Regions from separate parts of the Robertmurraya mangrovi genome, predicted to be linked through region 1. Evidence: a T-box and tRNA genes for the amino acid it is inferred to sense, from the RefSeq annotation. Region 1 holds a T-box; the other holds one or more tRNA genes.
The links. A T-box is a leader RNA that pairs with one kind of tRNA and senses whether it is charged. The one in region 1 lies ahead of thrS (threonine--tRNA ligase), so its partner is inferred to be a tRNA-Thr.
Positions count from the first base shown of each region.

Region 1 (15,951 bases):
GAAGCAAGTCAAAAAATTATTTGCATAAATGGAATTAGAAAACCCTTAGCAGCTCAACAGCAGCTAAGGGTTTTCGTTTGATTAGAACCCAGGACTATAAGACGTGCGAGGAATTTGATTGTATTTAGATGCATCTAATTGTTCAACAGAACCATCTGCCACTCCATTGATAATTCCATAAAGACCCGTTTCAACGGCTTTCACTAGCTGACCTTTTTTCTTTTGTCCTAATGTATGAGACTGACCTCTCACCTCAAATAGAACCGTTCCACTACCGTTTAGGGCAAAGCTACCTAGAGCCGTACCAGGTAAGTCAAGGTTTTGGTCATATAAAGTAATGTTGTTGAATGGTGAGTTATTGCCTAATGATTGAAGTGCATTATAGGCAGCAAGGTTAAGCTGCTTAGAATACTCGAAGTTATAGTTATCTTTATATTGTGCGTATTTTGCTCCCGCAGGTGTATTTGGATCTGGAACAAAGTCAGCTGATAGTGACATCGTTACCAGGTCATCTGTTCCTTCTACATAGTATTGACCTTGGTGATGAAGGTCAATAAACACATCCACTTTACCGAATTCTGCTTTTAATGATTTATATACATCACGAACGGTTTGAGCTTCTGGAGTGATGTACCAGCCTGGGCGATTGGAAGCACCAGGAACATCACTTGCCTTAGGTACATAATTTAAGTCTGGGTTAAAGTCACGATTCACGTCAAACCCTGGCTTGCCCGTGTAATCTCTTGCTTGTCTGACCCCTGAAGCATAATAATTCCAAGCTGGTCTAGATGCTTCCGCAAGCTGAGGGAATCTTTCTACTACCTCTGCCCAAGAAAGGTCATTTCCACGACGGTCTAACTCAGATGCATCAGGGTTCATTTTTGGTAACACCACTAACGTAATTTCCTCTCTAATTTTCTTAGCTTGAGGAGAGTTACTAGAACCTAAATGTTGAAGAATGCTTAAAAGGGCTTCTGTTCCCGTTTTTTCATTTCCATGGATCTCACTTTCAATTAGAACAACTTTCTTACCCGTTCCTACACGTGCTTTATAAATATCTCTTCCACGATTGGATTGACCGACTACTTCAAGAGACACCAACCCTTGACTGTTTTGTTCAATTTGTTGGAGACGCTTCACCATTTCCGCATAATCAGTAAATCCTACAACGGGCAGCTCTTGATTCGGATTGGTTAAATTTCCATTAGAAGAGTTCGTCGCAAAAGTGGGCGAAGCAAGACTTGCACATAAAGCAATCACACTTAACCCCGTTAATAGTTTTTTCCCTTTCATACTATCACTCCCTGATTAAAAAATAGTAGGTTCCCTAAAGATTGCATGATCTATGTATGTCGAGATAAGAGATATTCTTTAGGGAATCTAAAAACTATTTTATTGGATTAAAGCGTAAAAATTTGCCGAATCATATAGGCCGTCCAGTTCTAATATTGTAAGAAACGATAGGAGTTTGTCGATTATTTCGTAAATAGAAATAAATGAATATTTCCTCCTATTTTGTCATTTGTTGTAGTGATATAGACATGTATATATTGGTTAAAAATTTCGAAATCAGGATTCATCTAGTCAGTTAGAAAGTATTCCTTTTACCTAACAATCAATGATGAAAATAAAAATCTTAAGAAATTCTTCATTTTTATCATAAGAAATTCTTCAATTTTGGCTTTTACAATAAGGGTAGCTTGAAAGGAGGCGGCAAATTTCAAAGTGTGTAAGGTTGTAATCAAGTCTACTATTTCAAAATCCCTCCTATTTCACTAGATTTTTACAAAAATGAGACTAAAATAGGAAATAGTGTGAAATTACGGAGGAGTATGTAGGATGGAACCATTAACAGTTTTAGTAGTGGATGATGATAAAGAGATTCGGGAAGGAATTGAAATTTATTTACGAAATGAAGGTTTACGGGTAATTCAAGCAAAGGATGGCCTAGAGGCGATGGACTGTTTAAATGAACAGGAGGTCCATTTGATCGTGATGGATATTATGATGCCGCGTCAGGATGGGATAACGACAACGTTTAAGATTCGTGAGAAGAAGAACATTCCGATCATTATGCTAAGTGCCAAGAGTGAAGACACGGACAAAATATTAGGCTTACAAATTGGGGCAGACGATTATGTTACGAAGCCTTTTAATCCTGTTGAACTGATTGCGAGAGTAAAATCTCAGCTGCGTCGATATGTCACTCTAGGAACTTATGAGGAAAAAAGTAAAGTAATAGATATAAATGGACTGATTCTAAATCAAGAGGCTAAACAAGTAACGGTTCACGGAGAGCCGATTAAACTAACTCCTATTGAGTACCGTATTTTAGAGTTATTAATGGTCAATAAGGGGAGAGTGTTTTCAATCAGTGAAATCTATGAACTCGTTTGGAAGGAACCAGGCTTTAATGTAGAAAATACGGTAGCGGTACATATCCGGAAAATTCGTGGGAAAGTGGAAATTAATCCGAAGAATCCAAAATATTTAAAGGTTGTGTGGGGAATTGGGTATAAAATCGAAAAATAAATTTTTAGTAGTGGTCATGGTAATTATCCTAACTTATGGAATAGGAAGTATTTTTTCATTCCTAACGTATGGGAATAAATATTGGGGTAAAAGTTTTTTTGAATACAATGACTTTCCTTATGTGGGTGAATTTCTCGAGTATTTAGGGAAAAATGAAATCTACTATATGAGTAAAAATGAAGCCAAATATCAGTTGCCTAATATGATTACAGAAGAAGATATTCAGCAGCTACGTTCCGAGAAAGGTAGTCTAGAAACTCAAACGAGACTGATTAATCAACAATATCAATACCAAATTGATGAAGCGAAAAAGGCAAAAGATGAGAATAAAGTAAAGAAGTTAAATATGGAAAGAACGAACAAAATACTAGATATGACACGTTTTTTTAAAGAAGATGAATATGTGAAATCTTTTATTATGAAAGAACGAACAAAAGAAATGGAACAATATTATGAGAATCTTAAGTTAGGATTGCCTTATCTTCTAGATTACAAGGAGGTATTTGCCTATCACCTAAAAGATGTGAATACTGGCATGGAATATTCAAATATTCGAAATAAAAATGATATTAATAGTGAACATATGCTTCACATGGTTGAATGGAGCGGTACTCTTCAACCATCTGGACCCCCTCATTTTGAAATCACTCCTATAAAGCTGAAGGGATATATCGGGGTGAAGAAATCAGCTCCAGAAACGAGTAATTTAATCTACAACTATCATCAGTTTAATCAAGAAAAACAAATCTTCTATTTTTACGTTATAACGGGGTTCATTAGTTTAGTAGGAAGTTTGCTATTTTTATATAAGAGAAGGTTTTTTGAAGCTAGTTTAGTGATTTGGAAACGTTATCTCCCTATTGATTTGAACGCTTTAATCATTGTCGGCATGGGACTCACAGCATTTTATTATATGGATACCTACAACTTTCTTTCGATTTATTTTGAAAAAAATCTAAAAGGGCTGTTAGGTACGTTTATGATTACAACGTTCATGATTGGCATGATTGTCATGATGGTTAAGTTATTATATAGAAGACTAAGAGAATCGGAAGCCATTCAAGAGGAATGGCGTAAGAGTTTTCTTAATAAAAGCTATAACGTAATAAATGATGCATTTCTCATTAGAAGTATTGGGACTCAGATAATGATTTTACTAGGGAGTTTAATTGTAATTATCTCAGTAACGGTCCTATCTTTTATCCAGAGGCCTACGCCTTTCATTTTGCTAGGAATATGTTTTATCCTAGTGGGACTAGGAGCCGTATATTTACTCTTAAAACGCATCGGTTACTTGAATCAAATTATGGTAAGCACAAAGGAAATGACAGCTGGTAACTTGGAAGTGACCATCCCTGTTGATGAAGGTTACAGCCCGCTATCGTCATTTGCAGCTGATATTAATACACTCAAGTCAGGTGTAATCACCTCTCGAAATGAGCAGTTAAAAAGTGAGCGGTTAAAGACGGAATTGATTACAAACGTTAGTCACGACCTCCGTACTCCATTAACTTCACTTATTGCTTATACCGAATTGCTGAAAAAACCAAATCTAGATGAAGGAGAGAGAAACTCCTATATCGATGTGATTGATCGCAAATCGAAGAAATTAAAAGTATTGATTGAAGACCTTTTTGAGGTTTCCAAGATGGTCAGCGGAAATATGGAATTAAACAAAGCACAAGTGGACCTCTCTCAATTACTAGAGCAAGCATTAGCGGAACATGAAGAACAAATTATGGACACCCATTTAATTTTTCGTGTCAGCAAACCAGATGTTCCGCTTACGACTTATGTGGATGGACAAAAGCTATGGCGGGTGTTTGATAATTTAATCGAAAACATTCTTAAATATGCCTTAGAAGGTACACGAGTGTTTATTGCTTTAAAAGAAGAAAACGGAAGAGCGATGATTAGTTTTAAGAATGTGACGAAGTATGAATTAAGCGAAAACATCGAGGAGTTATTTGAACGGTTCAAACGAGGAGATACCTCTCGTCATACAGATGGCTCCGGCCTAGGTTTAGCCATTGCAAAGTCTATCGTCGACCTTCATGAAGGAATGATGGAAATCGAGGTGGACGGAGATTTGTTTAAAGTGACCATCAAGCTGTAGGCATGAATCGTGGTTCCGAATCTTATACATAGGTATAGAGGTGAGGAACATGAATGTTCAAATGGAAAAAGCTACCCTGTTAGCCGAGCAGTTAAAAAGCTTCATTGATTTAGTGTATAGAAGCTATAATAAGGAAACACATTTCGAGTTTCATCATGACAAGGTGTATCGGTTAAAGTCACTGGTGGATGAGTATCGGTTTAACATTATCTCAGAGGAACTGTTAAGGGTGAATAAATTTGTTTGGGATGAAAAAGTCACGCCAGTGCTAGTCGACCGTGTGAAAGAGAAATTGGTTACCATTGATGAATATGTGGAAAGCAACTATCAGGATTTGTATTTGTTTTCGGTGAGGCTGTCGAATATTAAATCTTTACTTGCCACATTTTAACCCAGGTCTGAGATTGGATCTGGGTTTTTTATATATGGCCAAATTCATAGCTATTCCACTAATAGTTCTAATATTCTAAAAAATAACTAGGATTAAAGGATTAATTTCTTTTCAAAAAGCCCTATTTTATGCGATAATTTTAATTATAAAGAACTATATAGGGTTAAAAACCAGGGGGGGATCTTATGAATTGGACAATCAGGAAAAAATTAATCAGCGGTTTCTCAATTATTTTAATTTTGTTAGTTTTAGTAGGAGGATTCGGAACTTTCCAGCTTGCTAACGTCAATGAAGGTTACAAAGCTTTGTTTGACGATCGAGTTTCGAAACTCATGTTAGTGAAGGATTTAAAACAAGAAATGACCAATCAAACCTTAGCTGTTCGTGGATATGTTATATCCAATGATGAGTCTCACTTAAAGAACTACGAAGAGGCTAATAACCAATTTATTAATAAACTAGATGAATTGAAAGCGGTTACGACTGCGGAGAGACCAAAGCAATTAGTCGAGTACCTTTACATACTTCATCAAAAATTCAGTGATGTCATGGGACAAGCCATTAGTTTTAAAAAAGTAGGAAATGAAGATGGCTATGCCATGGTGATGAATACAAGTGCGAATGAAGTGAGTGCAGCTTTTAATGAGACGATTGAGGAACTGATTACTTATCAAGTAAGCCATATGGAAACTGGAATAGAGTCTACAACAAGTGAAGTCATTCAAACAGGGAACATCTCTCTTATCATCGTAATTGTTTCATTAGTGCTAGGAGTAGTCATTGCGTTCATGATTAGTCGTCAAATCACCCTTCCAGTGCAAACGGTTGTACAAGCAATGAAAGAAGTGGCATCTGGAAATTTATCCGTCTCAAGAGTAAATGTCAAGACAAAAGATGAGATTCGCCAACTAGGGGATGCTTTTAATCAAATGACAACTGATTTAAGAAGTGTCGTATCAGAAGTTCGATCGTCTGCATCATCAGTGGCAGCAAGTAGCGAACAATTAACCGCTAGTGCGGAGGAAAGCAGCAGCTCAAGCGAGGAAATTGCACAGTTAATCCAACAAAATGCAGAAGGAACCGAACAACAACTTCGACTCTTTTCAGAAATCAAAACGTCAATGGAAGAGATGGCATCTGGAATGGATCAAATGACTCAAAATAGTGAGGACATGCTTCATTCGACGGAATCAGCAAACTTAATCACGAAAGAGGGAGCTGAATCCATAACCAATGTTGTAAATCAGATGACTAAAATCAATGAATCTGTTCATTCAACTGCTGATACTGTCCGTGAGTTAGGAAATCAATCAAAAGAAATCCAAAATATTGTTGGCTTTATCACTCAAATTGCGGAACAAACGAATCTTTTAGCTTTGAACGCGGCCATTGAAGCAGCACGTGCTGGAGAGCATGGAAAAGGGTTTGCGGTTGTTGCGGATGAGGTCCGAAAATTGGCTGAAGAATCTAGAAAATCAGCTGAACAAATCACGGGGATGATTCATAAGATTCAGGAAGAAACAACGAAAGCCGTCACTTCTATGGAAGAGCAAAATCAAGTGGTTGAAGAAGGCTTGCAATTTACAAATAAAGCTCATTCATCCTTTGAACAAATTGAAAATTCCATTGATGTTGTTGCCCGAAAAGTGGAAGAAGTATCCTCATCCATCGAAGAGCTGCACGCTCTAAGTGGACAAATGGTACAAGCAATTGAACATGTACAATCGATTGCTGAAGCGGGCGTCGCATCCTCCCAACAAGTAAGTGCAGGAACACAAGAAAATGTAGCAACGATAGAAGAAGTAACCGCAAGTGCACAAAGCTTGTCTCAATTAGCGGTAAACCTGCAAGAATTGGTTGCTAGGTTTAAAGTTTAATAGATTTGAGAAGAAAACCTAGTCGGAATGGCTAGGTTTTTTGCTTTTGAAAAGCTTTTTTAAATAAAAATTTGAATCTATAACAGATTGATAGCTTACTAGGCAAAATGGCCAAATAAACCTTCTACATGAAATCATTTCGCTCTCTCAGGTCCCCAAAAAACAGGTATAATAAAAACAAAAAACACAGGAGGTCAAGTGATACAATGGATAAACTACTATACATCAACGGCGAATGGACTGGTTCAGAACTAGAAAAAATCAATATCACCAATCCAGCCTCAGGGGAAATCGTGGGGACGGTTCCAAACGGAGGGGCAACGGAAACGAAGCAAGCGATTGAAGCCGCTCATCAAGCATATCTCAAATGGTCTAAGTTAACCGCCTATGAACGCTGTGATTTATTAGAACGTTACTATGACTTAGTGTTAGAAAACGAAGATGAGTTAGCGAGAGTGTTAACGTTAGAAATGGGAAAACCCCTTCATGAAGCAAAAGGAGAAATTAAATACGCTGCCTCCTTTTTAAAATGGTTTGCAGAAGAAGGGAAACGAGTGTATGGACGCACCGTACCAAGTCAGCATGGGGACAAGAGATTACAGGTAATTAAAAAGGCCGTTGGAGTGGTAGGAGCGATTACTCCATGGAATTTCCCTGCCGCCATGATTACAAGAAAACTAGGGCCAGCCCTTGCAAGCGGTTGTTCTATTGTCATTAAACCAGCAAAACAAACTCCGTTAACAGCCGTCTTTCTAGTAGAATTAGCGGAAAAAGCGGGTATTCCAAAGGGTGTTGTCAATTTAGTGACAGGAAATGCGTCGAAAATCGGAGATGAGCTTTTAAGCAATCCACTCGTGAAAAAAATTACTTTTACTGGCTCAACAGAAATTGGCCGAGTGTTAATGGAAAAAGGGGCTAAGCACATCAAGAATTTATCCCTCGAACTTGGAGGACATGCGCCAATTATCGTACTCGATGATGCAGACCTTGATCTAGCTGTAAAAGGAACCATGGCTTCTAAATTCCGTAATGCGGGTCAAACTTGTATTTGTGGAAATCGAATTTACGTTCAAGAGAACATTTACGAAGAGTTTATCACACGTTTTGTTGAAGAAGCGAGCAAGTTGAAGGTTGGAAATGGCTTGGATGAAGGGACAGATATTGGTCCGATCATTGACAAAAACGGCTATCAAAAAGTTGAAGAGCATGTCCAAGATGCGTTAAGCAAAGGGGCGACTTGTGTTTTAGGAGGGGAAGGAACTCCGAAAAATGGAGCTTATTTTTACCCGCCGACCGTATTAAAAGATGTGAATTCAACTATGTTAGTGATGCATGAGGAAACGTTCGGTCCTGTTGCTCCCATTCAAAAATTTACAACGGATGAAGATGCGGTTGAATTAGCTAACCAGTCACCTTATGGACTCGCAGCTTATGTTTTCTCAGAGAGCAATAGAAGGGGCACAAAAGTTGTAGAAGCGTTAGATTATGGAATTATTGGCTGGAATGACGGTGCTCCATCAACTGCACAAGCCCCATTTGGTGGAATGAAAGAAAGTGGAATGGGCCGTGAAGGTGGTATAGAGGGATTGGAAGAGTATTTAGAAACAAAGTATGTTTCCATAGGTGTATAAAGTTTGCAGCATTTCAGCAAAATGAGCATACACTATAAAAAAAGTTCTTGACTTCCTAAAAATACTAATTTAATATCAATAAATAACATTCATATGGTAAAAAATGCATGGATAAGGACATGAATCATCCTTAATTTTCTTTACTAGAGAACAGGGTCATAGGCTGGGAGCCCTGAAGAAAAGAGAATGATTTACCACCTTTGAGCAGTTATGGGGAAAGAATATATTCAAGTAACCATAACCGGGAGAACCGTTAACTTTTTTAGAGCGTAATGTTACTTTCATACATTACGGAACTAGGGTGGAACCACGACCGCACTCGTCCCTTTTATGAGGATGAGTGCGTTTTTTTATGGGCTTTTTCTAAAACATAGATGATTCTAACTTCAAAGATTACCTAAAATAAATTTGCTCTATAAAGATTTTTTAAATTTGTTTTAGAAAAAGCCAAGTGTCTACATTTGTAGCACTTACTTACAACACAGGGTAAAAATCGGCTTTAAGATTTTTACAAAGACAACAATCATGATCGAAATAGGTTTATGGAACAAATTAATACGATAGAGCGTTGAAGAGGACATGAATGATTTTCCTATTTCTTTATCAGAGAACAGGGTCATAGGCTGAGAGCCCTGAAGAAAAGAAAGTCATTTACCACCTCCGAGCTATTATGGGGAACGAGAAGATCAAGTATCCATAATCGGGAAACCGTTAACTTTTTGAGCGTAATGTCACTTACATGCATTACGGAATTAGGGTGGAATCACGACCACACTCGTCCCTTAACTAGGGATGGGTGTGGTCGTTTTTTTATATAAAAAATCATTTTAAGGAGGAAACAAACATGTCAGTAGAAATGAATCACAGAAAGTTAGGTCAGCAATTAGAGCTATTTGCATCAATGGAGGAGGCTCCTGGAATGCCATTCTTTTTACCAAATGGGATGGTGTTGAGAAATGAGTTAGAGTCGTATTGGAAAAGGAAGCATCAGCTTGCGGGTTACCAGGAAATTAAAACTCCGTTTATGATGAAGCAAGAGCTATGGGAGCAGTCAGGGCACTGGGATCATTATCATGAGAATATGTATTTTTCTAATGTGGATGAGCAAAATTACGCCATTAAGCCGATGAACTGCCCTGGGGCGATCTTAATTTTTAACAGTAAAAGAAGAAGTTATCGCGAGTTACCGGTTCGATATGCAGAATTAGGTTTAGTTCACCGCCATGAATTATCCGGTTCACTAAATGGCTTATTGAGAGTACGTTCCTTCACTCAAGATGACGCGCATTTGTTTGTTAGAGAGGATCAAATCGAATCAGAGATTGATAAGATATTGGATTTAATTCATGAAGTTTATTCTAAGTTTGGATTTAGTTATAAGGTGGAGCTTTCTACTCGTCCGGTAAAGTTTATAGGATCACCTGAAAAATGGGAACAGGCTGAAAAGGCGCTCGAATCTGTTTTACAGAAAAAAGACTTTAACTATCAGGTTAATGAAGGAGACGGGGCGTTTTACGGGCCAAAAATTGATTTTCATATCCTCGATTCCCTTGGTCGCAGCTGGCAATGCGGTACAGTTCAACTAGATTTTCAAATGCCGGAAAAGTTTGATTGTCAGTATATTGGTGAGGACAACAAACCCCTTCGCCCAATCATGATTCACCGAGCGATTTATGGTTCACTAGAAAGGTTTATGGCCATCTTAATTGAACACGTAGCTGGAGAGTTTCCCCTTTGGTTAGCACCTATTCAGGCAAAAATATTACCGATTTCTGACGCACATCTTGAATATGCATATGAAGTTCAAGGACAGCTCCAAGCATTAGGATTCCGAGTTGAGGTAGACAACAGGGTGGAAAAAATTGGTTTGAAAATTAGAGAAGTTGAATTACAAAAGGTGCCATATGCATTTGTCGTTGGTGATAAAGAAGTAGAGAAAGGAATGCTTGCTGTAAGAAAACGTAAGGAAGGGAATATCGGAGAAATGAGTCTAGAACAAATCATCAATAAATTTGAAAAAGAAAGAGGGTCATACTAAATTGGACACCACCACCGACACCAGACTTTTAACACTTATATTATATAGAAGGAAAGGGTACAAGTTGAACATATTTCACAACGTACCCTTTTCCCCCATAATCCTTCAAACAAAATCGGTCCTACATCCCATCATATAAATGAAAATCTCCAAAACTAAAAATAATGAAGTATCGTCCCATTTTACTGTTTTAAAGTTATAGTTATCACTCATATAATGTTATAATTTCTTTAAATAGAGGCTCTTTTTAAATTTATTGTAAGACGCATGATTACAGAGTTTCAAAGTTTGTTATTTTTAGAAATAGCCTTTTTACCTAAATAGGAACATTCATAAACGATTACTATAACCGTTATGGTGAAAATAGCAAAGGGTAGGGGAAACAAAATGTCAGAAATCCAAGAGCTGCAAGAGGAAGTTATAGCGCTAAAAGAGGAGATCAATCAGTATAAAAAAATCATTGAATCTATGTCCGTCCCAGTGATTCCATCCATTCTTCCTGAGACAGCATTATTACCCATTACGGGGCAGTTGTTGCCTGATAGATTAGAGTTAATTACTACTAAAATTTCACAAAGAGTTTATGATGACGAAATTAACACGATCATTATTGACTTTAGTGGAATAGGTAAAAGTGAAATCGGGGAATTAGAAGTTTTAGGAGAGTTTATATCAAAGCTTTCCCATACGTTGAACTTACTAGGGGTAGAAGTTCTTTTTGTTGGATTTAGACCAGAAGTGACAAATGAAATTGTAAAATCGCAGATGAATGCTGCAAAGGAACTGAAAACGTTCTTAACATTCAGGGCAGCTCTTCAGTATTTAATGAAGGTGAAGGGATTAAAGTTAGTTAGTGAAACCGAGGGAATTGTCGAATAAATTTTTAAAAACCCTTGCTTCTATTTAGTGGCAGGGGTTTTAATTTAGTATGGCTTAGTATGTAAATATACATAAATCGACAATAATTTTATTATGTAAACAAGGTGGAATTTATAATAAATCCACCATAGGGTAATATGATTAAATTTTAGCTGTTTAGTTTTAAAAGAGATGATATAATGTAGGGAAAAAGTTGTCGGATTGGGGGAGATACTGTGGAAGAAACACTAAAACATATCTTACATGGACTGAAAAACATACAATCAGACATAAGTGGATTCAAACAAGGCCAACTAGAAATGCGCACGGATATAAGTGATTTAAAACAAGGCCAACTAGAAATGCGCACGGATATAAGTGATTTAAAACAAGGCCAACTAGAAATGCGCACGGATATAAGTGATTTAAAACAAGGCCAACTAGAAATGCACACGGATATAAGTGATTTAAAACAAGGTCAACAAGAAATGCGTACGGATATAAGTGATTTAAAACAAGGTCAACTAGAAATGCGCACGGATATAAGTGATTTAAAACAAGTCCAACTAGAAATGCGCACGGATATAAGTGATTTAAAACAAGGCCAACAAGAAATGCGCACGGATATAAGTGATTTAAAACAAGGCCAACTAGAAATGCGTACAGACATAAGTGATTTAAAACAAGGTCAACAAGAAATGCGTTCTGATATAACTGAGTTAAAAGAAGGACAGAATAGACTGGAAATGGGTCTTGAAAAGTTACAGAAGAACCTAGTAACAAGCTTAGGAGAATATACTGATAGAATAGTCGAATATGTAGAAACAAGACAGAAGTATTAAACAAGAGAGTATATAAGTTAGAATCAAAAGTTGAACATTTGAATAGACAGTAAGGTGTAGAATGTATTTTTAAAAATCAACTTTATAAGGACTTTTTTTCTAATCTAAGGGGGCGCTAAAGTGCTCTCTTTTTTGTTGTTTAGGAAACTATATATTTCTCGCTTTGTGAATAACTCATTTATATTGATTGTCCACGTCCAGCTCCAGCGCCTAGCCCCTCGAGGTCAAATAACCTTCAACCCTAAAAGTCGAAAGGCAGACTTTTAGGGTTGAAGAACATTTGCTTGTCGGGGCTGACCGAGGCGCTTGCGCTTTTGTCCTTGGTTTGAGAAAATCTATCTAATTACGAAATAGTTTTACTAAAATTAGAGTTCTATTATTTTACAATTATCGGATAATTGTCTAAGCTTAAACTAGCACCTACTAATAATAGTACATGATGATTTTAATAGGGAGGTTTTTAGATGATTTATGTCGTTCGTCACGGTCAAACGGATTTTAACAAAGAGGGCAGAATCCAAGGAAGAAAGGGTCTTCCTTTAAATGAAACGGGTATTAAGCAAGCCGAACTACTAAGAGAAAATCTTCAACATATTCAATTTGATTATGTATTTTCTTCACCTCAGGAAAGAGCGATACAAACAGCAGAATTTGCTACGGGTATGAAGGCCGTTATTGATCCTAGGATTAATGTTTTTGATTTGGGGGAAGCAGATGGATTGAAAAAGGAAGAAGTGAAACTCGCTGGTGTTACTCCGGATCCAAGTGTTTATCGTGGGGTAGAGGATGTTCACGTGTATTTAAATCGAGTTTTTGAATTTATGCGCGAGCTTGAAGCAGAGCACGGCGAAAAAGAGGTGAATATTTTAATTTCTGGACACGGATGTACGACGGGATCTATTGGAGCTTATTTTAATGGTGTCCCAGAAGATGGAAATATTACGATCTATTCCTCTAAAAATGGAGAACATAAGGTTTATGATTTTAAAAAGGCAAATGTGTAACTAACCTACATGCAATGAAACCTTTTCTATTGGGAGAGGTTTCTTTCTTTATAATTGCATATTGAAACCAGTAGCTGTATATGAGGTCATTTCATATTTAAGAAATATGTGATTTGTGACTTTTTACTAATTTCGTTATGATAGTAGGACATTATTTTTACTGTCATGAAGAAGGTGTAGATGTTGTTACGTTTTATCGGAATTACTTATCAAAATGAAATAGAGACTCACGCTACTTTTAATCCTACCCATTTATCAAGGTATAAATGGTTCTGGGCTGATTTTAATGAACCTACTGACGAGGAAATCAATCACCTAACCGATACTTTTCACTTTCATCCGTTAGCCATTGAAGACTGTGTACAAAGACTTCAACGTCCGAAATTAGATTATTATGATGATCATACATTTTATGTGACCCACATTGTTCGTGAAGCAGAGGATGAAATGGTAAAAGAAGAGCTGAACTTCTTTATAGGGGAACGTTTTGTCGTCACTTTCCATCATATGCCGGCAAAGGAAGTTACACAAGTATGGGAACGTTTATTGACTCAAACCAATGTAGAGAAATGGGACACTTTTTATGTGTTTTATCAAATTCTCGATAAAATTGTAGATAATTATTTTCCGTTGCTTTATAAAATTGAGGATGAACTAGACAAGATAGAAGACAATACGCAAAACAAATCCATGAATCAGCTGATGACAGAGCTGTTTGATACAAGATACAAACTATTAAATTTAAGACATACCGTAAATCCAATGCGTGATTTGCTTTACCGTATGTTAAATTCTCATCACTTAAGCGGCATTAGAGAGAGAAGAGAGTATTTTTCAGACATTTATGACCATTTGTTAAAGCTATCTGAAATGGTAATGTCTAATCGGGAGGTAACGGCAGACATTCGGGACAGTTATCTCTCATTAAACTCTCATCAAACGAATAATGTCATGAAAGTCCTAACCATTATTACCTCCATCTTTGCTCCGTTAACCTTTATTGCAGGAATATATGGAATGAACTTTGAAAATATGCCCGAACTAACTTGGGAGTATGGGTATTTTCTTATATTAGGAACTATGGGAGCTATGGGAGTTGTGATGTTTCTTTGGTTTAAAAGAAAAGGCTGGTTTAAATAACGTTTTATGTTGGCCACAATCGATTGTCTTTGTGGCTTCTATTTTCTATTGAAAAAGAGGTCGAAATATATGGAACTTAAAAATAAACTAAAAGAAGTCATCCATTTGTCCAAAGTAGAAATAGACGACCAAGTGATAAACGACACCATTGAAGATATGTTGGTTCATATAGGGGAGCTAGACCCAGAGTTAAGGGATCAACTGATTTATTCTACCTTTGCCAAGTGGATAAGCGAGGATTTTCTAACCAATCATCAACTTCAGTACATATTAGAAACCTGTCTTGATCAGAAACATTTATTTTATAACATTGGAAAACTAAATGATGATGCAGTATTTACTCGTTCTTTTTCCTCATTAGTAATTGCGAGCGTGTTAGAAAAAGATAGAGAACTAAGATTTCTGCATGATGATATGCTTCTTCAGGTCTTTAATGATAGTATCACTTATTTGCATGCTGAAGAAGATGTTAGGGGATATGTTGAGGGGAAGGGTTGGGCTCATAGTATCGCTCACGGTGCTGACTTACTTGCCGCTTGTGTCCTACATCCTCTGTTTACAAATGATCTCTATGAAAGTATATTGGCAAGTGTAAGTAGCTGCTTATTTAAAGAAGGAGTTCCCTACGTGGATGATGAAGATGAAAGACTAATAGCTGTTATTGAGGCTTTAATGGAAAAAGGGATAGAAGAGCAGTTATTGGAGCAATGGCTTGAAAAAATATTTGCTCAATTAGAAGAAGTTCATCAAACAGAGCACTACTCTCTTGAATTTTACCGTACAAAAACAAATGTGTTGAATTTTACGAAGACTTTATATTTTACGTTATTATTGAACAATTTAGGAGAAAATGTAAGGGGGTTGATTGAAGGATATATGATGAAGTGGTATAAAGAGGCGAAATTTGAATCTCTTTAACCTCGAAACTGCGATTATCAAGACTATCTATTTGTTATTAAAGATAACGAGCAAGTCAATTCTGTCATTAAGAGTATTGTCCATATTTCTAATAGTTTAGATTAGTTCTAGGTTTATATTAAGTAAGACCTGCTAGGGAGGAATAGTTGTTGTCAAACCAAGAGAAAGAAGTACCTCTAAAAGGAGGGAATGTCTCAAACGTTTATCGATCAGGAAATACAGTTCGACGGGAAACGAAACCAGAGAGTACCAAAATTCACATGTTATTAAAGCATTTGGAAGATAAAGGTTTCCAATATGCCCCTAAGTTTTTAGGAATCGATGAAAAAGGCAGAGAAATTCTTTCATTCATTGAGGGAGAAGCTGGAAATTACCCTTTAAAAGAATACATGTGGTCTAATGATACTCTAGCACATATAGCGAAGATGCTTCGACTGTATCATGATTCGGTGAGTGATTTTCCAGTTGATGACAGTTGGCAGCCAATTGATTACACCCCCCAGCCATTTGAGGTAATATGCCATAATGACTTTGCGATATACAACATTATTTTTCATCATAAGAAACCTGTAGGGGTAGTTGATTTTGATGTAGCGGGCCCAGG
Region 1 covers NZ_JAXOFX010000006.1:26,315-42,265, reverse strand. The annotation lists gene SM124_RS10955 (hypothetical protein) at 1-28, shown strand, start outside; gene SM124_RS10950 (M14 family zinc carboxypeptidase) at 82-1,293, opposite strand; gene SM124_RS10945 (response regulator transcription factor) at 1,840-2,532, shown strand; gene SM124_RS10940 (histidine kinase dimerization/phospho-acceptor domain-containing protein) at 2,510-4,648, shown strand; gene SM124_RS10935 (hypothetical protein) at 4,698-5,039, shown strand; gene SM124_RS10930 (methyl-accepting chemotaxis protein) at 5,225-6,916, shown strand; gene SM124_RS10925 (NAD-dependent succinate-semialdehyde dehydrogenase) at 7,123-8,547, shown strand; T-box leader at 8,647-8,877, shown strand; T-box leader at 9,107-9,333, shown strand; gene thrS (threonine--tRNA ligase) at 9,362-10,585, shown strand; gene SM124_RS10915 (STAS domain-containing protein) at 10,973-11,464, shown strand; gene SM124_RS10910 (hypothetical protein) at 11,680-12,285, shown strand; gene SM124_RS10905 (histidine phosphatase family protein) at 12,750-13,289, shown strand; gene corA (magnesium/cobalt transporter CorA) at 13,473-14,429, shown strand; gene SM124_RS10895 (DUF2785 domain-containing protein) at 14,499-15,347, shown strand; gene SM124_RS10890 (phosphotransferase) at 15,497-15,951, shown strand, end outside.

Region 2 (15,951 bases), on a different contig from region 1:
GATGGATGGACTTGGGATCCTTCAAAAGCATACATAAAAGAGGCAGTCAAACAAAGTTTAAAAAGACTCCAGACAGATTATATTGATTTATATCAACTTCATGGTGGAACTTTAGAGGACCCGATGGAGGCAACGATAGAAGCATTTGATGAACTGGTTAACGAAGGAATTATTCGTTACTATGGAATTTCTTCTATTCGTCCAAACGTCATTAGAGAGTATGTTTCAAATTCAAATATTGTTTCTGTTATGATGCAATACAGCTTATTGGATCGTCGTCCAGAAGAGACCGTATTGCCATTGCTTAATCAAAATCATATTAGCGTAGTTGCTAGAGGGCCACTAGCAAAAGGCTTATTAAGTAATAAATCGATAGAAAAGGCTTCCGAGTCAATCATTGAAAAGGGATACTTGGATTATAGCTTTACTGAGATAGAAGAATTAGTTTCAACGATTCAGTCAAAAATGCTAGAGAACCGCTCTTTCACCGAGTTAGCGCTGCAATATGTACTTTCTCAACCGTCCGTCTCTTCTGTTATTGCTGGGGCTAGTTCCATTGAACAAGTAAAAGATAATGCGACGGCTGTAAAACGTAGCCCTTTATCAGAAGATGAAATTAGTCTTCTTAAAGAGATTTCAAAAGAGAATTTTTATTTAGAGCACCGTTAAACATTAAAGGAGCAGCCTTTCCATCTTAACGGCTGCTCCTTAACTATTTACTTCCTTGACTCCATATCAATGCTTTCTTCTCCAACTCTTGTATTATTGGAGTTTTAGCTTCAATATAGTCATCAATGCTTTCTCTATACATTTTTGCGGCTCTTTCTTTAACTTCACTGTATTCATTTCTAGCCTCAGGATGTGCCCGCAAAAAATCTCTAAATATAAGATGTCGGTTAATTTCAGGATTTCCTTTTTCAAATGCATGTAAATGAACTAATCGATGTGCTTCATTCCCGTCTTTCACCTTATGAAAATAACGGCGGCCAGGGATGCCGTTTTCACCCTTTCCAAAGTAGCCAATCTGCTCAAGTTCAGGAGAATGTTTATCAAATAAGTTGATATCCGCAGCTTCAGCGAGTATATCAATGATTGGTTTTGCACTTAAACCTTCTACTGACGTGCTTCCTATATGATGGAACGTGACATCTGTAGTCCTAAAAACATTTTTTAGCTCTATTTCAGCATTTTCGTACAATCTCTTCCATTCTTTTGTGTAGGGAACCACTTCGACAATCCGCTTTGTTTCAGACATTACTTAAATTCCTTCCAGTTAATGGAACTTTCTTCAAGTAGTTCTTCAAAGGATTTATTCTTTTCCTTTAGTCTTCTCTCTTCTCTTTTTCTTTCCTCTTCAGCCAACTTCTTTTTCTCTTCTTCTACTTTCAATTGCTGTTGTCTTTCTTTCAGTTGGTTTTTTAAATCTAGATTAAGCATATCTCCTAAAGTTACAGGTTTATCATCTTTCTTTACATTAGGACGTTGTTGTTTCTTCTTCATATTGATCCCTCTCTATCATTTGTTGCACTGTTTTCTTGCTTAAAACAGCATTATTATAACACTTATATAAGAGTCTCGCTGCTTATGAGCTAAATTCCAAAAATTCAATTCTATTGCCGAATGGGTCACTTACAAAAAATCTTTCTCTTCCTTCGATTGGAGGCTCTTCTTTGATTTCAATTTTTTCCAACTCTAGTCTTTCCCTTAGTAAGTGTAAATTTTCTACTATGAATCCTGGATGAGCCTTCTTAGCTGGTAAAAAGTCTTCTTGGATGCCGATATGTATTTCTTGTCGCCCAAACTTAAACCAGCACCCCCCTCTTTTTTGAAGATTTTCCGGCTTGGGAATTTCAGTCAAACCTAAAATTTTCCCATAAAAGATTCTTGCTTCCTCTTCGCAACCTTTTGGTCCCGCTAATTGTACATGATCAATTTCTACTAGTGAAAATCCCATCATTACACCTCTCCATCTTAATTAAAGAAAAGTACAGCGAAAACTGTACTTTTCCAATGATTATTTAAGTTTTTGCAAAAACAGCCTATTTAAAAAGCATCTGTTAAAACGGTACTATCAATGATTAGCTCAGGTTCAGTCGATTTTACCACATCATCAATTGTATACCCTTTTGCTACTTCAACCAATTTTAAGCCTTTTTCTGTTACATCCATTACCGCTCTTTCAGTAATAATACGGTTGACTACTTGTTTTCCTGTAAGTGGTAGAGTACACTCTTTTAAAATTTTGGAATCGCCATTTTTATTCGTATGTTCCATAATTACGATGATCTTCTGAGCACCATGAACTAAATCCATTGCTCCGCCCATTCCTTTAATCATCTTTCCAGGAATCATCCAGTTAGCTAAATCCCCTTTTTCAGAAACTTCCATCCCACCAAGAATGGCAATATTTACATGCCCACCACGAATCATAGCAAATGACTCCGCACTGTCAAAATAGGCAGCACCAGGGATAGCTGTAACTGTTTCTTTACCTGCATTAATTAAATCTGGATCAACATCCGATTCTTCAGGATAAGGCCCAATACCTAGTAATCCATTTTCTGATTGAAGTACGACTTGTTTATTTTCAGAAATATAGTTCGCAACAAGTGTCGGCATTCCGATCCCTAGATTGACATAGAACCCATTTTCAATTTCTCTTTCCGCTCTTCTAGCAATGGTTTCACGAACGTTACTCATTAAAATCCCCCCTTACTTTTTCACCGTTAGTCTTTCAATTCTCTTTTCTTGTTTACCTTCTATTAATGACTGAACATAAATACTTGGAGTATGAATTTCATTCGGATTAAGCTCTCCAATTTCATGAAGGTTCTCTACTTCAGCAATGGTTACTTTTCCTGCTGCTGCAATCATCGGATTAAAGTTTCGAGCGGTTTTGTGATACACAAGATTCCCCATCTTATCTGCTTTCCATGCTCTTACTAAACTGAAATCAGCTGTTAAAGCTTCTTCAAGTAAATACTCTTTTCCATTGAACATTCTAGTTTCCTTACCATCAGCGATAGGAGTTCCTACACCAGCTGGAGTATAGAATGCAGGGATTCCTGCTCCACCTGCTCTAATTTTTTCTGCTAAGGTTCCTTGAGGTGTTAATTCAACCTCGATTTCACCTGACAAAACTTGTCTTTCAAACTCTTTATTTTCACCTACATATGACCCTATCATTTTCTTAATCTGCTTATTTTTAAGAAGTAATCCTAATCCCCAATCATCTACACCACAGTTATTGGAGATCACCGTTAAATCTTTCACGCCTTTTTCTACTAATGCTAAAATCAGATTTTCAGGTATCCCACATAGGCCAAACCCTCCAACCATCAACGTTGCTCCATCATTTATCTCCGCAACTGCATCCTGAAAGGAAGTACAAATTCTTTTCATTTTCTTCTCCCCTTTCTTTTGTAATCGTTTACTTTTTTAGATTTAGTAAAAAGTAAAATATTTTAGGCTAGCTCAACGATTGTTGCGACACCTTGCCCGCCGCCAATACATAAAGTTGCTAAACCTTTTTTCGCTTCTCTTTTCTTCATTTCATGAATTAGTGTTACAAGGATTCTTGCCCCACTAGCTCCAATTGGGTGTCCTAAAGCAATGGCTCCACCATTAACGTTAAGGATCTCTTTATTAAATTGCAACTCTCTATCTACAGCTAAAGATTGTGCTGCAAATGCTTCATTTGCTTCAATTAGCTCTAATTCATCCATTGATACAGCTGCTTTTTCAAGAGCTTTCTTAACAGCTGATACAGGGCCGATTCCCATAATACTTGGATCCACACCAGCACTTGCATTTGCTTTAATTGTTACTAGTGGTTTTACTCCAAGCTCATCCGCTTTTGCCTTGCTCATAACAAGTAAGATGGCAGCTCCATCGTTTATTCCTGAGGCATTTCCAGCTGTTACACTTCCATCCTTTTTAAATGCTGGACGAAGATTTGCTAATTTTTCAGCGGTTGTCCCCTTTTTCGGATACTCGTCTGTATCAAACACAACAGGATCGCCTTTACGTTGTGGAATGATGACAGGTACAATCTCATCTTTAAACTTGCCTGCTTCTATAGCCTGGCTTGCTTTTTCTTGGCTAAGTGCCGCAAATTGATCTTGTTCTTCACGAGTTAAATCATACTTCGTGCATAAATTCTCTGCCGTAATCCCCATATGATAATCGTTAAATGCACACCATAAACCATCAGAAATCATCGTATCAATTAATTTTTGATCGCCCATTTTAAAGCCATCACGAGCATTTTTTAATATGTACGGTGCTTGGCTCATATTTTCCATTCCACCTGCTACTACAATTTCAGCGTCTCCCGCTAATATTGCTTGAGTAGCTAAATGAACCGCTTTCAAACCTGAACCACAAACCTTATTTATTGTCATGGCAGAAACCGTTTCTGGAAGTCCTGCTTTAAGAGCTGCTTGTCGTGCAGGGTTCTGCCCAAGTCCAGCTTGTAATACATTTCCTAGAATGACTTCATCTACTTGCTCAGGTTTTAAACCTGCTTTTTCTAAAGCACCTTTTATGGCAATCGCACCAAGTTCAGGGGCTGATACACCTTTTAAACTACCATTAAAACTACCAATTGCTGTTCGAACAGCACTTACTATGACTACTTCTGTTGATGCCATATTCTTCATCCCTTTCAAACAGTTTCACTATTAATAGTTCGAGCGAAATAAAAAAAATCCTCTTATTTTGTCAAAATTTCTATTATTCTTGCTTTTTATATTTTTTTCACTCTACAATAAAACTATGAGAACAGGAGGGGTAAACATGACAAATCAATTACCTAAAAAAGTAACAGTTATAGAAGTGGGTCCTAGAGATGGTTTACAAAATGAAAAGGCTTTCGTACCTACTGAAGTAAAAAAACAATTTATTCAAAAACTCCAAGCATCAGGTTTAAATGAAATGGAGCTAACATCCTTTGTTTCACCAAAATGGGTTCCACAAATGAGTGATGCTGCTGAGATTGTAGCAGATTGTTTAGACCCAAATGCAAGACATATTGTTTTAGCTCCAAATCGCAGAGGTGTGGATCGTGTCTTAGATACAAACTGTCAGGCTGTGGCTGTTTTTGTAGGTGTTAGCGACAGTTTTAATAAGAAAAATATTAACAAAACAACGTCTGAAAGCATGGAAGAACTAAAGCCTATAATTGCCGAACTAAAGGAAAAGGGCTACTTTGTACGTGCATGTATCTCTACGTCTTTTTATTGTCCTTATGAAGGTAAAATAGCTGAAGAAGACACGCTTAGCTTATGTAGAGAATTTGTAGAAGCTGGTGTAGATGAATTAAGTGTTGCTGACACCATTGGGATGGCAGCTCCGCATGAATCTTTTTCCTTATTCAGTAAGTTAAAAGAAGCATTCCCTAATACTTTATTAACTGCTCATTTCCATGACACTCGAAATATGGCGCTTACGAATATCTATGCCGCACTTCAAGCTGGAGTTGACCGCTTTGATACTTCTGCCGGTGGTCTTGGAGGATGCCCGTTTGCCCCAGGAGCTTCTGGCAATGCGTCTACTGAAGACGTGATTTTTATGCTTCATCGAATGGGAATTGAAACAGGTGTTGACTTGGATAAGCTATTGGAAGCTATTGAAGTTGTTAAACCATACCTAACTCGCACGATTGATAGTTCCTATTATCGCCTTCATGCAGAAAAGGTTTAAAAAGTGAATATCCTTCTTCTTCGAAATCCATCTTATAAATAGACTTTTTTGTTAAGTGAAAGTCTATCTTAAGGTGAGGAGGATTAAATCATGAGCCAAAAACGTGACAAAGGCTATTCTCAAAAGGGTAAGCCAAATGCCGATAATGTAAAACAAACCATTGCAGCGGAAGATTTAGAAAAAGCCATTCACCCAACAAAAAGACAAAACTCTCCGCAATAATTACTAATAAAAAAATCAACGCTTTTATTCGTTGCGTTGATTTTTTTATTTATGTCATTAGAGATCCTTTGATTTTTCTTTTACAGGAAGTAGATTTTTTTCAACTTTTTCATATATCTCAAGAAGCTTATTAAATAGTTTTACTCTCTGTATTAGAATATAACTTAGTACTGCTGAGATACTGCCTACTAAAGCTCCCACCAGAACATCAAAAGGATAATGAACTCCCACCCAAATTCGAGAAAGTCCAACTAGCATGGCTAACAAAATCCACAAGAAGCTTGCTTTCTTCTTAAAAAGCATGAAAGAAACGCAAAACGAAAAGAAAAGGATTGTATGATCACTTGGAAAAGAATTATTGATTGCTTTATCTATTAATTGATTTACACTCGATAATTCTGCAAATGGTTGAAGATTAGAATGAAACTTACCTGCTGTCTTACCTATTATTTCAGCAAGAATAAAAGCAAAAGAAGCAGATATAATCATCATTCTATTATTTTCGGTTCTCGTAAACCAAAAGTAAACCACACTCAGGGCTAAAAAAATCACCATATATTCAGTAATAATGACAAATGACGGATTCAAATATGTGTATTCTTTTCCTAAATCATTTATTTTTCTAAAGAGATGAATATTCAATTCTGAAACTCCCACAATGTACCTCCTGAATTAAGTCGTATAGGACTATCTTACCTCGAGAGTTTTAATTCCTTCTTAACGAAATCTTATTTATTTCTTAATAAGAAAAGATTCTTAACAAGAAAAGCCTTTATAGTACAAAAAACACTAACCATCTTTTGATTAGTGTTGAATTACAATTTATGTATGGCGGAGAAGGAGGGATTTGAACCCTCGCGCCGGTTACCCGACCTACACCCTTAGCAGGGGCGCCTCTTCAGCCTCTTGAGTACTTCCCCATATAAAAAATGGCTCCGCAGGTAGGACTCGAACCTACGACCGTTCGGTTAACAGCCGAATGCTCTACCACTGAGCTACTGCGGAATAGTTAGTATTGATTCTTCTTTATTTAGGATTATCTGGTGGGCCTAAATGGACTCGAACCATCGACCTCACGCTTATCAGGCGTGCGCTCTAACCAGCTGAGCTATAGGCCCCAATTGGAGCGGGTGATGGGAATCGAACCCACGACATCAGCTTGGAAGGCTGAGGTTTTACCATTAAACTACACCCGCAAAATGGAGGAGGTAGAGGGATTCGAACCCCCGCGCGGTTTGACCCGCCTGTCGGTTTTCAAGACCGATCCCTTCAGCCGGACTTGGGTATACCTCCGTAATTATGGAAACGTTAAGGAAGATTCTTTTCACTACACTACGTTTCGTGAAAAAATCTAGATGGAGCCTAGCGGGATCGAACCGCTGACCTCCTGCGTGCAAGGCAGGCGCTCTCCCAGCTGAGCTAAGGCCCCATAGTCGTATAAGTGATAATGGCGCGCCCGAAAGGAGTCGAACCCATAACCTTCTGATCCGTAGTCAGACGCTCTATCCAATTGAGCTACGGGCGCGTATGGAAAAATTCTTTTGCTATCGCAAAAAGCTTTGGTGAGCCATGGAGGACTCGAACCTCCGACCCTCTGATTAAAAGTCAGATGCTCTACCGACTGAGCTAATGGCTCTCAATATTTTCTGAATAAATGGTGCCGGCGATAGGAGTCGAACCCACGACCTACTGATTACAAGTCAGTTGCTCTACCAACTGAGCTACACCGGCATGAATGTTTTGAAAAAGGAAGTTTCTTTTTACTTCACTACGTTTCGTAAAAAAGTTTTGGTGGAGGATGACGGGATCGAACCGCCGACCCCCTGCTTGTAAGGCAGGTGCTCTCCCAGCTGAGCTAATCCTCCTTGAAGGAAGTTTCTTTTTATCCCACTACGTTTCGTAAAGGATTAAGGAAGTTTTCTTTTTACTCCACTACGTTCCGTAAAAAAAACTTGGTGACCCATACGGGATTCGAACCCGTGTTACCGCCGTGAAAGGGCGGTGTCTTAACCGCTTGACCAATGGGCCATTATTTAAAACTATTTTAGAATAGTTATTAATGAATCTGCGACAGTTATAAATTATATATAACAACTACTTTGTTGTCAACGTTTTTTTGTATGAATCTCTTTTGAAATATTTTATTATCCTGTCGAGATTTCTTATATTACTATCAATTATAATGTTATGTCAATAATATTTTCAATAAACATTGGGCTGATTTTTTTCTAGTCTCCTACTCATTTTTTAGGAACTATTTTAATTTATTATTATTTTATAGAGGTGCTTTCCTCATTAAATTTTCGAATCTCCTACTTTAAGTTGATTTTTTGTCTAAATTTCCCTCTAAGTGGTAAAATAATTTAAACAGGTTCAAAGGGGTGATGTCTTCTGAGAAGAACTATTCGTTTCCTTTTTTCATTTATCTTTTTCGTAGCAACATTTGGCTTGTACTTTACGAACCGCCTTATGTTTTTGAAGAGGAAAGATGATTTATTTATTTTAAATCGTGAAAAAGAAGCTGGAAGACTTAATCCATTACACTACGATGAACTACCAAAAAGAGAAGTTTTAATTTCTTCTCCTTTCGGTTATTCATTAAAAGCTATTGTTGTAGAACCGTATCGAGCTGATCGATATGTAATTATTTGTCACGGTGTAACAGAAAACAAATTAAATTCAGTGAAGTACATGAATCTCTTTTTAGAGCGAGGGTTTAATTGCGTGATATACGATCATCGTAGGCACGGTGAATCAGGAGGAAAAACTACGAGTTATGGTTACTACGAAAAATATGATTTAAAAGCAGTAGTTGATTGGTTAAAAGCAGAAAAAGGATCAAGTATACAATTAGGTATACACGGAGAATCCATGGGAGCAGCAACAATGATTTTATATGCAGGGTTATTAGAGGATGGGGCTGATTTCTATATTGCCGATTGTCCTTTCTCTGACTTTAAGGAACAGCTGGCTCACAGAATTAAAGTGGAGCTTAAAATCCCTTCTCAGCTCGTCATTCCTATTGCAAATATTTTTCTTCGAATGAGAGATCGATATTCTTTACGTGATGTTTCTCCAATTTCCGTTATAGAGAATATAAAAAAGCCTATTTTGTTTATTCATAGTAAAAAAGATGACTTCATTTTACCTTCCATGACTGAAGCGTTGTTTGAGAGGAAAAAAGGTCCAAAAAAATTATTTATGGCAATGAACGGCGTTCACGCCCAATCACTCAATGAAAATAAAGCTGATTATGAAAAGATGCTTGATGAATTTTTGCGCGATCACATTCTCCCATTAAATGTTCCTATGTAGAGGCTACCCTTGTAGTCTCTTTCTTCTTTTTTTAGTTAATTAGGAAGCTTTGTCCTATACACTACTTTACCGTTTTTGCTTAACCCTCTTACCTTTGAATACTCTCCAAACTGATAATAGTACCTTACACCATCTACTTCAATCACTTTAGCCTCTTCATATTCTTTCCCGGCAACTTCTATGCTCCTAATCTTTTTATTTTCAATTTTCCCTAATAAGAGACTGATTTTATTTTCTAGCTTACCTTTTGTGTCGTAATCATAAAAAGCTTTTTTATAAGTGGTAAACTGTTTGTGTTCATAATAATCCCAATGGTTATTCCCCGCATTACTCCAGCCATTTTGGTCGTCTCCTTTTAAAAAGGCAGCTGTTATGGTCTCAAATTCTCCTAATTTACTTTCTTGCTTTGTTGTATATAAAATGACTACACCATGGGGTACTTCTTCTTTGTGTAAGACCCTTGCAACATTAAAAGGAATCTCTTTTTGAATAGCCTCCTCCAAACCGAGAGGCATACAAGCGGTTAGTAACCATACACTCACCACAACAACCATTACTTTCTTTACTTTCATCTTGTCCCTCCTGCCCATTGATGGTAAAACGCATTAATACCATTTAATGTAAAGGACAAGAGAAACATTCACTTTTTTGCGTTTTTAGCCCCTTTGTCAGGGGTATAATAGGGAATAAAATGAGATTTTCCTATTTAAAGATTTGTTTTTATTAAAAAGCTCATCCTTGGATTTAAATACTGATTAGGACTTTTTAATTGATAGCAATTTGCACTAGAGGAATAATCAATAGTCATTATATCGTCAAGAAAGACTTCTTTTGATTTTTCTACGTAGATGGAACGACCATTCGTTTGTACTTCCCGATCCCCCTCGTCTACTTCTTTAACAAACCATAAAGCTGTTACTCCACTGACTACGCAACCACAGCCTTCTGTGTCATATTTCAGTTTTAAATAGCCTGTTCCTCCATCTAACTTTTCTTCTATTTTCTTTTTTGCTTGCTCTGTAAGTGTAATTTTCATGCGTAGAACTCCTTCCGATGTCATATGAATATTCTAGTGGAACCTATATAAACAATCAAAGTTCTTGCTTTGCCCATTTTATTTATTTTTATTTGCTTTTTTCACGTATCTTCTTTACCATTAAAGGTAAAATGTTACAACTTTGTGAAAGGGTGATCTTATGTCTAAGGTTCAGATTAAAGTAATGGATAATGGTCCATTTCGAGTTACTGGAGAAGTAGAGTTAATAGATGTGGATGGCAATAAGTTTGAAACGAAACAAGCTTTTTCCCTTTGCCGCTGTGGTAAATCATCGAAACTACCTTTCTGTGATGGAACGCATAAAGGCAACTTTGAATCTTGTGTTCGTGCAGAAAAAGTATTAGATGAGAAGGAATAATTTAAAGTCCGCTAGTAATTTGGCGGACTTTTATTCTTCTGAAAGTCTTACATCGGCTATGGATGAAATTGAAATACGGTGCACCTCTTCGAAACGATCAACCACATGTATTTTATGATTGATCTCATCCCAATAATGAATATGACCAATGACTAATTCATAATTCTGTTTCCGGTAATGTGTGATTGTTACCGTCTTTCTAAACTCCATTGCCTCAAAAATAGCTTCATTCATTGATTCTAGATGCTGTTCATCCACTTCTTTTTTCACTTCATAAGCATCTTCTTTTGCCCAATCACGTAATACCCTCACATGTTCTGGTAGCATCATAGATGTCCATTTAATCCTACCTCGATCGCGAATCATATCTCCACCCCCTTCTTGTTGCTCTACATTTTATGTCCGCCCACTAGTTTGGCACGATGTTTTGCTGTCCCAGCATTTGTATAAGATACAGCCCTTAGCAGTGCCCCTGATCCAAAACGGTTTCTAATTTGATCAACAACATAGCCTAGCTCTCTTTTCTTCCATCCATTTAAATCAAAAATATTTAATTGATATTCTCGGTCGTCCACGATATTACTGAGGGCCATAGAAATTTTCCGAACGGTTTTTCCTTCGTAATTTTCTTGAAAAAGCTCTAGACAGATACGATAGATATCCATTGTAATATTCGTTGGCTGTTCAACCGTTCTTGACCGATAAAAACCACCGCCAAATTCCTCTTGGCTATAGCTAACACCAAAACTAATCGTTCGCCCTGCCTTTTGATTACTCCTGGCCCTTCTTGCGACCTCCTCACACATTTCCAAAATAACATTTTTAATTTCATGTTCTTCTTTATAATCCCTGAGTAATACTTGGCTTTTACCAAAACTAATTTGCCCTTCCATAATGGGAGCACCAATCTCTGAAAGGTCAATTCCCCACGCATGATAATAAAGCTGATTTCCCATGACCCCAAATTTCTTTTCAAGTTTTTTTAAATCGTAGCGCGCAAGCTGGCCAACTGTAAAAATACCCATGCCGTTCAATGTTTTTTCTACTTTTCGGCCAATTCCCCACATATCCCTTAACGGAGACACCTTCCAAAGTTTTTCTTTTACATCCTCATAAGTCCATTCTGCAATCCCTTTTTTCTTTGCTTCTAGATCGAGGCAAAGCTTTGATAGAAGCATATTAGGACCGATTCCAATAGCACAAGGAAGCTGAAATTCCCGTTCAATATCGTCCCTTATTTTTTTGGCGATTGTCATGGCATCTCCCCAAAGGTTTAACGCCCCATCAACTTGAATAAAACTCTCGTCAACACTGTACGTATGAATGGCCTCTTTTGGAACATAACGATGAAAGACACGAGTAATTTCAGTAGAAATTCTAATATATGTAGCCATTTTCGGCTCTACTATTTGTATTCGTGGATCTTGAGGAATTTCGAACATACGAGAACCCGTTTTAATCCCAAATTCCTTTTTCATTTTCGGAGATGCTGCTAGTACGATACTCCCTTGGCGCTCTTTATCACCGACAACAGCTAAATAACATTCAAGTGGATCAAGGCCTAGCATGACCGCTGAACAGCTTGCATAAAAGCTCTTCATGTCAATGCATAAAATTGTCTGCTGTGGCATCTCGCTGTAATCGACCATGATCCTACCCTCCTTCAAAGTAATTTAAAGAACATCCGTTCTGTTTATAGTATATTACTTATATTAAGGGAATATACGTTCGGTTTCAATGGAAATATTTTTACATTTAACGACAGCTCCTTTCTGATGTTCAGGGCCATGTCTGTTATATTTCAGATGCCACTAAAGGGATAATAGAGTTATAATCTCTTTTGAGGTGTCATTTATGGACAAAAAATTCATTTATAAAATGGTTCAAAATTGCTTTAAACAATATCGACATGAATTTGATGAGATTCCGTTAACGGAAGAGGATTTTGAGGAGCTTTATTGCAAAATTGTAGAAGCAAGAAAAAATGATCCTGACCATTCACTACATGATATTATCAACGATCTTGTATATGAATTTTATACAGGCTAAGAAGAAGAAAAAAATCACCTCAAGGAACGAGGTGATTTTTTTAACTATTTTTGATTAAAAGCCCGCTTTCCAATTCGCTCAAATACCCTTGGAAATAAAGCGTAAAATACGCTGCCAAGATTCATCCAGCTAGGCAGATTAATCTCTCTTGTACGAGTAAGCATCGCATCTACCACTTTCTTAGCTACGAATTCCGGTTGCAGCATAAACCTTTGTATATTTTTCACATATGTACCTTGTTCGTCTGCAATGTTGAAGAAATTAGTCGCAATGGGACCTGGATTTACAGATGTAACGAAAACATTTAAGTCGGCAAGTTCCATTCTTAAACTATTCGTATAACCAAGAACAGCATGTTTGGTAGCAGAATAGACACTTGATTTTGGAGTGGCAATTTTCCCGGCTTGAGAAGCGATATTGATAATGTGACCGCTTCTTTGTTCCCTCATAAAGGGGAGAACCATACTTGTACAAGCCATTAAACCTACTACATTTACGTTAAACATCCCTTTTACTTCATCCACGCTTGCTTCATGGGCTTCACGAAAAATTCCATAACCTGCGTTATTCACAAGGATGTCAACCGTTTTAAGATCCTTTAATACGGTTGTGAACACTTCATGAATGGCATCGGTATCAGAAACATCCAAACGATGAACTTCTATTTTGACTGGATATTGATTTCCCAAATCCGATTTAAGCGCCTCTAACTTATCTAGGCTTCTAGCAAAAAGATAGAGATTCGCTCCCCTAGCTGCACAAAGTCGAGCGATCTCAGCACCGATTCCTCCCGATGCTCCAGTAATGAAAATATTTTTTCCACTAAGACTCTTTGTTGTCATTTACTCACCTCAGGTTAGAAGAATAGCGATACACACCATGGTCATTGTTAATATAAATTTCCTCTAAATCAACTAAATAGTCAAGCTGAGCAACCGTTTCAGATAAGGTTAAAGATAATTCACGCTCATAGACAGTAGGAAAAAGGCGTTGGCAGGTTTCAAAAACCGTTAAAGATTCTTGATCTAGCCACTTTTTCACCTGCATGGCACGTTCATGCTGACGTTTTAACCTTTTTTCTATAAGTTCATTTGTATTTATGACTTCCTCTCCATGCCCCGAATAGACTAATTGAATAGGGTATTCCCGTAGCTTTCGTAAAGAATGGTTGTACTGAAGAAGCGATTTAGGTCGCTCCACTTCACCTGGTAGGGGTGGCTCAATAATTGGATTAGGTGAGATATGGGCTAAAATGTGATCTCCACCAATAAAAACTCCATCTTTCTCACGGAATAAACCAATATGACTTTGCGCATGTCCAGGAGTTTCAATCACTCTCCACTCCTCTAAACCTAACGGATAATCTCTTTCTGCCAAATGACCTGTTAAAGAACGATTACAGGAGTATATTAACGTTTTCTTCAGTCCTTCAATAAACTTAAAGAACCGATCAGGTATTCCAAACTCAATAAAAAGTTTGTGAAAAAACTGCTGATGCTGACTATAAAAATCTTCTGTACGGTTTAGCCATCTTTCATTAACCCAATGACCGTACACAGGTAGAGTTTCTGGGAAAAAGTCCAGTAATCCAGCATGATCTGGATGATGATGGGTTAAGACCACCTGCTCTATGTCAGAGGGAGTGAGGTTTAACTCTTTAAGCTGTTCATTTAAAGAACGCCACGCTTGATCTGTTTTAGGGCCGACATCAACGAGAGTAAGGCGATTTCCCTTCACGACATAGACATTTACATCGCCAACGGGAAAAGGAGTAGGCAAAGAAATTTTAGCAATTCCGTTTTTCCATTCAGTCATTTTTTATCTCCTTAAACATTATATTTAAATAAAAAATCTTCTTTTACTTTTAGAAGTATTATGAAAAAAATCATTTTACAAAAATATATGTAATTAGCTTATATACAGCCCTAGCTACTCTAATATATGTAACCTAAACAATAAATAGCATTAGTATGTAATCATAAGTGTATCTCTAAACATTTTAATTGTCATTATTTTCACATAATTAAATCAAAAAAATGTTTCTTTATATAAAAAATTCACCTTGACAGACATGCTGAATTTCTAGCATAATCACAATTAAAATTTACTACGTTAAAGAAGCAATGATTAAGGCCAGTAAATGGAGTAAAGACGAAAGAGAGTGAAGCTCATCGGCTGAAAGGCTTCACCGTCCCCTTACCCATTGAACCTACCTTATGAGCTGTTAGGAAAACCTAGCCGCCTCTCCAGCGTTATTGGATTCGAGTTGCAGACTCTCTTTGCTCAGGGGGACTGTGAATGAAGGTGGTACCACGGAAGCTAAGACCTTTCGTCCTTTTTACAGGATGAAGGGTCTTTTTAATTCTTAAAATAGCAAGTAAGAATTTTTCTCTACGTTAAAACTATAAAAACTAAGGAGGAGATTGGATTGAAAAAACTAGCAGTAATTGGGGCAGGTTCCATGGCAGAAGCACTTATTTCAGGTATTGTCGAAAATAAGTTACTTAGCGGTAAACAAATATGGGTTACCAATAGGAGTAACGAGGAAAGATTACAACAATTAAACGAGCAATATGGAGTGAGCACCTCTTACAACTGGGAAGAAATTTTAAATGATACTGATCTTATTGTGCTAGCCATGAAGCCTAAAGATGTTGCTTCAGCTGTTGAGCAATGTAAGCATTTTTTAACAAAAGAAATGCTGATTGTATCAGTTCTTGCAGGTGTTTCGATTGAGAGTATAGAAATACTTGCCGAGAAATCACTAGCCATTGTAAGAGCTATGCCCAACACATCTGCCACTATTGGAAAGTCTGCAACGGCTTTAGCCGCAAACGAAAACGTCTCCTCATCACAAACCAAATTAGTAAAAACCTTATTTGAAACGGTCGGACTTACGACTTTTGTAAAAGAAGAGCAATTAGATGCCGTAACAGGGTTAAGCGGAAGCGGTCCTGCTTATATCTATTACCTTGTAGAAGCTATGGAGAAAAGCGCGGTTGAAATAGGATTAGAAAGAGAACTGGCCAAACAGCTTATTGTTCAGACCCTACTAGGTGCAGCAGATATGCTTTCAAAGACAACTAAAAAGCCAGAGCAGTTACGCAGAGAAGTTACGAGCCCAGGCGGAACAACGGAAGCAGGAATTAAAGTATTAGAGACGCATGGGGTCCAAAAAGCATTTATTAACTGCATCCAAGAAGCGACTGCCCAATCAAAGCGTATGGGAGAGTCCTTAACCGCAGAG
Region 2 covers NZ_JAXOFX010000002.1:385,746-401,696, reverse strand. The annotation lists gene SM124_RS05130 (aldo/keto reductase) at 1-669, shown strand, start outside; gene SM124_RS05125 (GrpB family protein) at 713-1,255, opposite strand; gene SM124_RS05120 (YqkE family protein) at 1,255-1,500, opposite strand; gene SM124_RS05115 (VOC family protein) at 1,583-1,954, opposite strand; gene SM124_RS05110 (CoA transferase subunit B) at 2,044-2,700, opposite strand; gene SM124_RS05105 (CoA transferase subunit A) at 2,713-3,402, opposite strand; gene SM124_RS05100 (acetyl-CoA C-acetyltransferase) at 3,465-4,652, opposite strand; gene SM124_RS05095 (hydroxymethylglutaryl-CoA lyase) at 4,798-5,703, shown strand; gene SM124_RS05090 (hypothetical protein) at 5,794-5,925, shown strand; gene SM124_RS05085 (undecaprenyl-diphosphatase) at 5,983-6,582, opposite strand; tRNA gene SM124_RS05080 (tRNA-Ser) at 6,755-6,845, opposite strand; tRNA gene SM124_RS05075 (tRNA-Asn) at 6,856-6,930, opposite strand; tRNA gene SM124_RS05070 (tRNA-Ile) at 6,967-7,043, opposite strand; tRNA gene SM124_RS05065 (tRNA-Gly) at 7,048-7,121, opposite strand; tRNA gene SM124_RS05060 (tRNA-Ser) at 7,126-7,218, opposite strand; tRNA gene SM124_RS05055 (tRNA-Ala) at 7,282-7,354, opposite strand; tRNA gene SM124_RS05050 (tRNA-Arg) at 7,374-7,450, opposite strand; tRNA gene SM124_RS05045 (tRNA-Lys) at 7,486-7,561, opposite strand; tRNA gene SM124_RS05040 (tRNA-Thr) at 7,581-7,656, opposite strand; tRNA gene SM124_RS05035 (tRNA-Val) at 7,715-7,790, opposite strand; tRNA gene SM124_RS05030 (tRNA-Glu) at 7,879-7,953, opposite strand; gene SM124_RS05025 (alpha/beta hydrolase) at 8,317-9,240, shown strand; gene SM124_RS05020 (hypothetical protein) at 9,276-9,812, opposite strand; gene SM124_RS05015 (iron-sulfur cluster biosynthesis family protein) at 9,947-10,276, opposite strand; gene SM124_RS05010 (CDGSH iron-sulfur domain-containing protein) at 10,437-10,655, shown strand; gene SM124_RS05005 (YolD-like family protein) at 10,686-11,021, opposite strand; gene SM124_RS05000 (Y-family DNA polymerase) at 11,045-12,304, opposite strand; gene SM124_RS04995 (YqzH family protein) at 12,510-12,704, shown strand; gene SM124_RS04990 (SDR family NAD(P)-dependent oxidoreductase) at 12,749-13,546, opposite strand; gene SM124_RS04985 (MBL fold metallo-hydrolase) at 13,551-14,519, opposite strand; gene proC (pyrroline-5-carboxylate reductase) at 15,133-15,951, shown strand, end outside.
Region 2: it has a tRNA-Thr gene. The T-box ahead of thrS (threonine--tRNA ligase) is inferred to sense a tRNA for this amino acid. The anticodon was not compared.